3 regions of the Metabacillus sp. 113a genome follow, and region 3 is predicted to be linked to each of the others. Evidence: riboswitches for the same ligand, from Rfam matches in the RefSeq annotation. Region 3 holds a riboswitch; each other region holds the start of a gene.
What was found. A riboswitch is a leader RNA that binds a small molecule or an ion and turns the genes downstream of it on or off. The one in region 3 is predicted to bind cyclic di-AMP.
Positions count from the first base shown of each region.

Region 1: another riboswitch for cyclic di-AMP. It lies ahead of ACQCVE_RS09400 (potassium channel family protein); the one in region 3 lies ahead of ACQCVE_RS13715 (CBS domain-containing protein).
Region 2: another riboswitch for cyclic di-AMP. It lies ahead of ACQCVE_RS09390 (dicarboxylate/amino acid:cation symporter); the one in region 3 lies ahead of ACQCVE_RS13715 (CBS domain-containing protein).

Region 1 is NZ_JBNILJ010000004.1:234,615-236,880, reverse strand. Features, by position in the region: gene ACQCVE_RS09405 (TrkH family potassium uptake protein) at 1-295, opposite strand, end outside; gene ACQCVE_RS09400 (potassium channel family protein) at 299-955, opposite strand; cyclic di-AMP (ydaO/yuaA leader) riboswitch at 1,276-1,421, opposite strand; gene ACQCVE_RS09395 (DedA family protein) at 1,774-2,266, opposite strand, start outside.
Region 2 is NZ_JBNILJ010000004.1:231,843-234,108, forward strand. Features, by position in the region: gene ACQCVE_RS09385 (DUF6612 family protein) at 1-753, opposite strand, end outside; cyclic di-AMP (ydaO/yuaA leader) riboswitch at 982-1,121, shown strand; gene ACQCVE_RS09390 (dicarboxylate/amino acid:cation symporter) at 1,291-2,266, shown strand, end outside.
Region 3 is NZ_JBNILJ010000009.1:100,283-102,548, forward strand. Features, by position in the region: gene ACQCVE_RS13710 (dimethylarginine dimethylaminohydrolase family protein) at 1-538, opposite strand, end outside; gene ACQCVE_RS13715 (CBS domain-containing protein) at 653-1,063, opposite strand; cyclic di-AMP (ydaO/yuaA leader) riboswitch at 1,189-1,327, opposite strand; gene ACQCVE_RS13720 (NupC/NupG family nucleoside CNT transporter) at 1,685-2,266, shown strand, end outside.

The DNA of each region.
Region 1 (2,266 bases), on a different contig from region 3:
TTCCAAGAACCATATAGATCAGCACGGCAAAAGACATAATTCCAAGTCCCCCAAGCTGGATGAGAAGAGCAATGATGCTCTGGCCGAAGACTGTAAATGCTGTACTTGGATCGACACTCGACAGACCGGTCACAGTCATGGCTGAGGTGGCAACAAATAGAGCATCCACCCATGAGATTCCTTCTGTTGTGGAATAAGGAAGCTTAAGCAAACATGTCCCCGCGGCAATCGCAACGGAGAATATAAGCACAAGCAGCTGCGATGGTTTAAGCTTTATGACTCTGGGGAATTTCATAGGCTACATTCCTTCTTCCTCAAAACGTGAGATGTCCTTATTTTTACCGATAACAAGCAGTATATCGCCTTTTTTTACGGTTTCTTCTTCAGCAGGAGATACGATCATATCTTCATTCCGTTGAATTCCCACAATGTTGCAGCCGAACTTGGATCGGACGTCTAATTCCAGCAGCGATTTTCTGTTTATTTTATCTGTCACCATCAATTCCGCCAGGCTGTGTTCCTTTGAGAGCTCGATGTAATCAATCATTTTTTCAGAACTTATGTGATGGGCAATCCTTTTTGCCATATCCCTTTCCGGATGGATCACCCGATTGACACCGATTTTATCAAGAACCCGCTGATGGTAATCATTTTGAGCCTTCGCCCACACTTCCGGGATCCCCAGTTCTTTTAACAGCAAAGAAGTCAGGATACTCCCCTCGATATCACCTCCAAGAGACACAAAGGCATGGTCCACATTTCTGACTCCAAGCTGTTTTAGCGCTTCCTCATCCATAGAATTAGCCTGCACTGAATGGGTCGCATAGGCAGCATACCGCTGAACCCGGTCGAGGTTTTTATCTACGGCCAGAACCTCTCTCCCAAGCTCGTGGAATTCTTTTACGAGGCTGCCTCCAAAGCGTCCTAATCCAAAAACTGCAAATTGTTTATCCACCGGTGAAATCTCCCTCTAAGTTAGATTGAATCTTCCACACTTCATTTCCAGTGAACTTTCGAAGTGGGAGATTACTGAAAACAACGCCCTTACGCCTTCTGCTAAAAAGGCTATGCCCTAAAGCTTTTTAACATCTGTTGATTGGGGCGCAGAGCGTAAAACCCTGCACTTGGGGGATCGGGAAAGACTCACCGCCCTCCCAAGGATAAGGGAACGCCTGCCAGCTGCAATCAACAGCCTGATTTAACTAAGCTGTTTAAAAAAATCCACACAAAAAAGCACAGAGGACTGCCCCTGTGCTTAACTCGACACAAGTTCCATCGGCCTCTCCAAACGCTTACGGGGTTAGCTGTCGGGTTAGGGCATGGAAGTAGCCCTTTCTGCTAGAGAATTCACCCCAAGCGGCGATTATCCGCCACACGTCCATGGGTCCCCCGCTCCATTAAGGATTAAGCGATATAGGTAGTGAAACAATGATAATAAATAATTACGAGAGTATATTACTCCTGTTACAAACCAGAGTAAAGAACGAAAATAACCTCTATATCTTCATTTTATCTGCTTATGATGAGTTTTCCGGCCTATTACAGCCTATTGCTTAACCAGCCTTCGATTTACTGGTTCCTGCGCCTGATTATCATATGAAAATTTACGCTTTTACTGAAGTAAAGCTTGAAGAGACTTTTCCTGCCGTTGTTCAAACCAGAGATTTTTAACCGTGACGGGCGATACCGGTCTCATGCCTTCCCCATGACTCAGCACCGCTTATAGATAAGCTAATCCAATAAACATAATAAAAAACTCTGCAGCCGCAGAGTTTAAGCTGTTTTTCTTTTATTTGCGCTTTTAGCAAACAGATAAACGGCTATGACCATCAAAAATATAATAATAAGCGGAATCATATAGGGCTGAGCAGCTTCCTTAATATGCATCCAGTTGCTTCCAAGCTGAATGCCGAGAATTAAAAATAAAATGGTCCACGGGATCATGGCTGCAACAGTATACACTGTAAATTTCCAAACAGGCATTTTGGCTACGCCCGCCGGAATCGAGATGGCATGCCTTACAACAGGAATAAACCGCGCGAAAAAAATGACCCCTGTTCCGTATTTTCCAAACCATTGCTCGGATAAGTCGAGGTGTTTTTTATTGACGAGAAGATACTTCCCGTATTTCTCTAGAATCGGACGGCCCCCGTAATACCCAAGCCAATAAAGAAACAGCTGAGCCAGTGTTCCTCCAATTACTCCAGCTGCAACAGCTCCGGCAAATCCTATTCTCCCTAAGGAGACCAGATATCCTCCATAACCA
Region 2 (2,266 bases), on a different contig from region 3:
ATAAGAGAGCTTTAAATCAGTTAATTCTGCAGATGCACCGTCTACGCCAAGAGAAGAAGTAATTTGATTAACCATATCTCCATAAAGATTTAGGAATTCTTCCTTCGGTTCATCAATAGAAATGATGTATTCACTGTCTTCTTCTTTGACCTTAATATCTCCTGCAACTTCTTGTAATCCTTCCAAATCAGCCGCCGGGTTTGATTGAGCTTCAGATCGTACCATTGGGTTATTAGGATCTGTGGCCATTACGGCCCACTCTCCGCCATTTTGAGATACATAAGAGTTGTCTTTGGTTACATATGATTCAAAAGAAAATTCAGACCCGTCTGCTGCAGATTTCGTTGTATTTACAGTGTGGATCAGCATTGGATCCATATTTTGCTCTATTTGCATAGAGGCATCCGTTTTGATTTCTTGCTGTCCATCATCAACAGTCTGGTCCACTGTCATTTCACTGGAGAAGCTCTTCACATCTTCATAAGCCGCAATCGACTTTTCCAAAACCTGTTCTGCAGTTAATTCTTCTGCAGGCTGTTCTTCTGATTTTTCTGTTTCTTCCGCTGCAGGCTCCTCAGCTTCTGCTGCTTCTGCTTCTTTTGTTTCTGTTCCATTTTCAGACGCTTCATCCTCTTTTGACCCTGTAGCTGTTTTCTCCTCTTTGGGAGCGGCAGTTGTTTCTTCCTTCGCCGTACCGCAACCGAATAAAACCAATGAAAGGATCAAAAACATGGAAGAAAGTTTTGCTGTCATTTTCAAATGTGTCACTCTCCAGTCGTTTTTTTATACAGCCTTTGGGACTGCTAACATAAAATTCCATACCCTTGGTTTTCATAAACCAAACAGAAATTTAAGATAAAATACCTGTTTTATTTAAAAAAATTTCTATTATACCCTTATTTTGGAATAAAATGACGATTTTTCTCGAAAAATTGTAATTGCAAATTGACAAACTATTCGTATATAATGAAACTACAAAATCATATTTATGCGCTTAATCCCACACGGGAACGGGGGAACCAATCAGTGCGGCCGCACTAGGGGTGAATCCTTTTACAGGTAGGACATATTCTCTTCGTCCGAATCCGACAGCTAACCTCGTAAGCCTAAGAAGAGACGCTTCAGTGGAATGTCAAGCTACGGATCCGAAATTTGACCCTATAAGCCGCGAGATCTCTTCTCGCGGCTTTTTTGCGTATTTTCCAGAATGGGTTTTACAAGCATCTTGTTTTGGGTAAATCTGCTAGGCTACACTTCTAATCTAACAATTCGTAAAACGGGAGGTCATTTATGAAACTAGCGACGAAAATTATTATTGGACTTATTGCCGGAGCTATTGTCGGAATTATTTTAAACGTTACTTCTCCGGATTTATTTAAACAGCTGGATACGTTCCTATTTACTCCGCTTGGACGCATCTTCCTGAATTTAATAAACATGCTCGTTGTTCCCATTGTCTTCTTCTCTATTACTCTTGGTGTAGCAGGCCTTGGAGATCCGAAGAAGCTTGGAAGAATCGGCTTGAAGACCATTGGGTTTTTCCTTTCGACAACAGCTATTGCAATTACAATTGCACTGGGTTTGGCACTCATCATCCAGCCTGGAAATGCTGGGGAGTTTAATACGGAAAGTGCCAGCTATGAAGCGCAGGAAGCTCCTTCCGTTTCAGATACACTGCTGAATATTTTCCCGAAAAATCCAATTGAAGCAATGGCGAGCGGCAACATGCTTCAAATCATCGCATTCTCTGTATTTATTGGAGTTGGAATTGCGATTCTTGGGGAGAAAACATCTGCTCTGAAAAAGGTCCTTGAACAAGGAAATGAGCTAATGATGTATCTTGTCGGGCTTGTTATGAAATTTGCGCCATACGGGACGTTTGGTCTGATTGCGACAGCAATTGGCAGCCAGGGATTCGATGCGATTAAAGCGATGGGAGTTTATTTTATCGTCGTTCTTATTGCACTTATTGTTCACGCAATCGTGACGTATGGTTCCAGTGTCATGATCTTTGCGAAAAAGAATCCAATCTGGTTCTTTAAAGGATTTGCACCGGCAATGACCGTTGGCTTCAGTACGTCAAGCAGTAATGCGACTCTTCCGCTTTCGATGGAAACAGCCCAGAAAAATCTTGGCGTTCCAAAGCAAATCAGCGGATTTGTTCAGCCTCTTGGGGCAACCATTAATATGGATGGAACGGCGATCATGCAAGGGGTGGCTACAGTATTTATAGCCCAGGTTTATGGGGTGGATTTAACGATCACGG
Region 3 (2,266 bases):
GATGGAGGTATTCTTTTTTAATCGGAACAGGAACGATTTCATACCCCGGCAAATAATTTTGAAGCAGTGGAACACTCTCAGAGGAAGTTCTTTCGCTGATCCCTACATAAACGGTCCGGCCATGAATGAGGACATCTCCCCCCTCAATTCCAGCCCCCTTCAAATCCACGAATTCAGCATCTGCGTTTGTCAGCCATTCCTTTAACAAAGCTTCTTCTCCAAACCTGATGTCCATTTCCATATTGGCAATAAATATCTTCCTTCCGACCGTAAACCCTATATCTCTCGTGAACACTTGCTCGGGGTACTTTTCAGACGGTTCCAGAAGGTGCGTCTTGATACCCTGAGACTCAAGAATCCGGACAAACTCTTTATGCTGCCTGGCAGCCTTTTCTGTGTTTAATGGTTCATGCTGATAATGTTTTTGTGTCTCATTAATAACCTCTTCAATTTTCAAATATTTCGCAGGGCACAATAAAACATGCTTCAATGGAGCAAATTCGGTTTCGCAGTAGGTCCGGAACTCAGATTCAGACATCGATAATCCTCCCAGTAAGCTAATGATTATGAGAATTAGTGTCTCCATATAGATGCCAGTTAACCCATTACAAGTGCGAAGCTATCGGTTTATATGAAATACATCCATAAATGTTCAGATTTTGTTAAAGAGCTGCTCCGCACAATATTCAATAATTTCCCTCCTGCGGATAATACCGATAAATATCCCCTGATCATCCACTACAGGAACAAAATTTTGTTCCATTGCCCTGGAAATAATCTCTTCCATTTTGGCATGTATGGGAACAGGTTCGTTCGTTCGGTGCAGTTCTATTTCACTGATACTAATTCTATTCGTCGTGTCAAAAGTTAAGTTGGGAGTATTTTTTAATTTCCAAAGCAAGTCGCCTTCCGTAAGGGTGGCAACATATCTTCCTGCATCATCTAAAAGCGGAAGGGCCGTATAACGGTGGTACTCCATCTTTTCCAGCGCCTGTCTCATGGTCGATTGAACGGGCAAGTGAATGACTTCTTTTTTTGGGAGCAAGAAAAACGCTATGTTCATTTTGCATATTAACCCCTTTTTGATTTCGTATATAGTTCGGCAATACAAAAAGACCGTCGATTTCCAAAAGGCAAAAGCTGCAGAAAAAACAGCATAAAAAGCCCTTTAGAACAAGGCGGTCTCGTGACCTCCTTCGCTTTAGCCTGCGAAGTTAGCTGACGGGCAGGATGGCGAAAGAGTTCTTTCATCCCTTCTATAAATAGAATTAGCCCCTGAAAATTGGTTCCTCCGCTCCCGCTGTGCGGGATTAAGCCATTTACATTTTCATGTCTATATTACTCCCACCCATAGCCCTATGTAAATGTGAGATTTTTACTATAAGCCAGCCTGTGATTCATTGCCGTTCCAATATCCGGAATTTCCTCTATAATTCATACTTTTGCGGAAGATTATGGCTTCTGCTTGTTCCTATTAAGAAACCGAATTCATTTTTTTCAATTAACCCCTTTTTTATTAGTTGGAAATCAGTATAATAGGAAAGGGCGTTCGACGTCATCAATCGACAGTTTTTTCAGCAGCCGTGTGCTAGCTTGGGAAAGTTTGGGTAAAGATAAGTACATGCAGCAATTGCTTATACGGTCCCTTGTCATCATTCGTTTACTACATAAGGAGGTTTCAGCATTGAATATCATCATTCCGCTACTAGGGATTGCGGTCGTTCTGCTGCTGGCGTATTTAGTCAGCAACAATAAAAAACAAATTAAGTATAAACCGATCATCGTCATGCTTGTACTTCAAATAATCTTAACCTTCATCCTCTTAAATACAGGCATTGGTTTGTTTATCATTGAAGGAATTTCTGCCTTATTCACGAAACTGTTAGAGTATGCCGCAAGTGGAATCAACTTTGTTTTTGGCGGAATCGCAAACGCAGAAGAAATGCCTTTTTTCCTGAATGTCCTGCTTCCGATCGTATTTATCTCCGCTTTAATCGGAATTGCCCAGCACATTAAACTTCTTCCGCTTATCATCAAATACCTTGGATTGGTCCTGAGCAAAATAAACGGTATGGGCAAACTTGAGTCTTATAATGCAGTTGCCTCAGCTATTTTCGGTCAATCTGAAGTATTTATATCCGTTAAGAAACAGCTCGGATACCTGCCGGATCACCGGTTGTACACATTATGCACATCAGCTATGTCAACGGTCTCGGCCTCTATCCTTGGAGCATATATGACAATGATCGATCCGAAGTTTGTCATT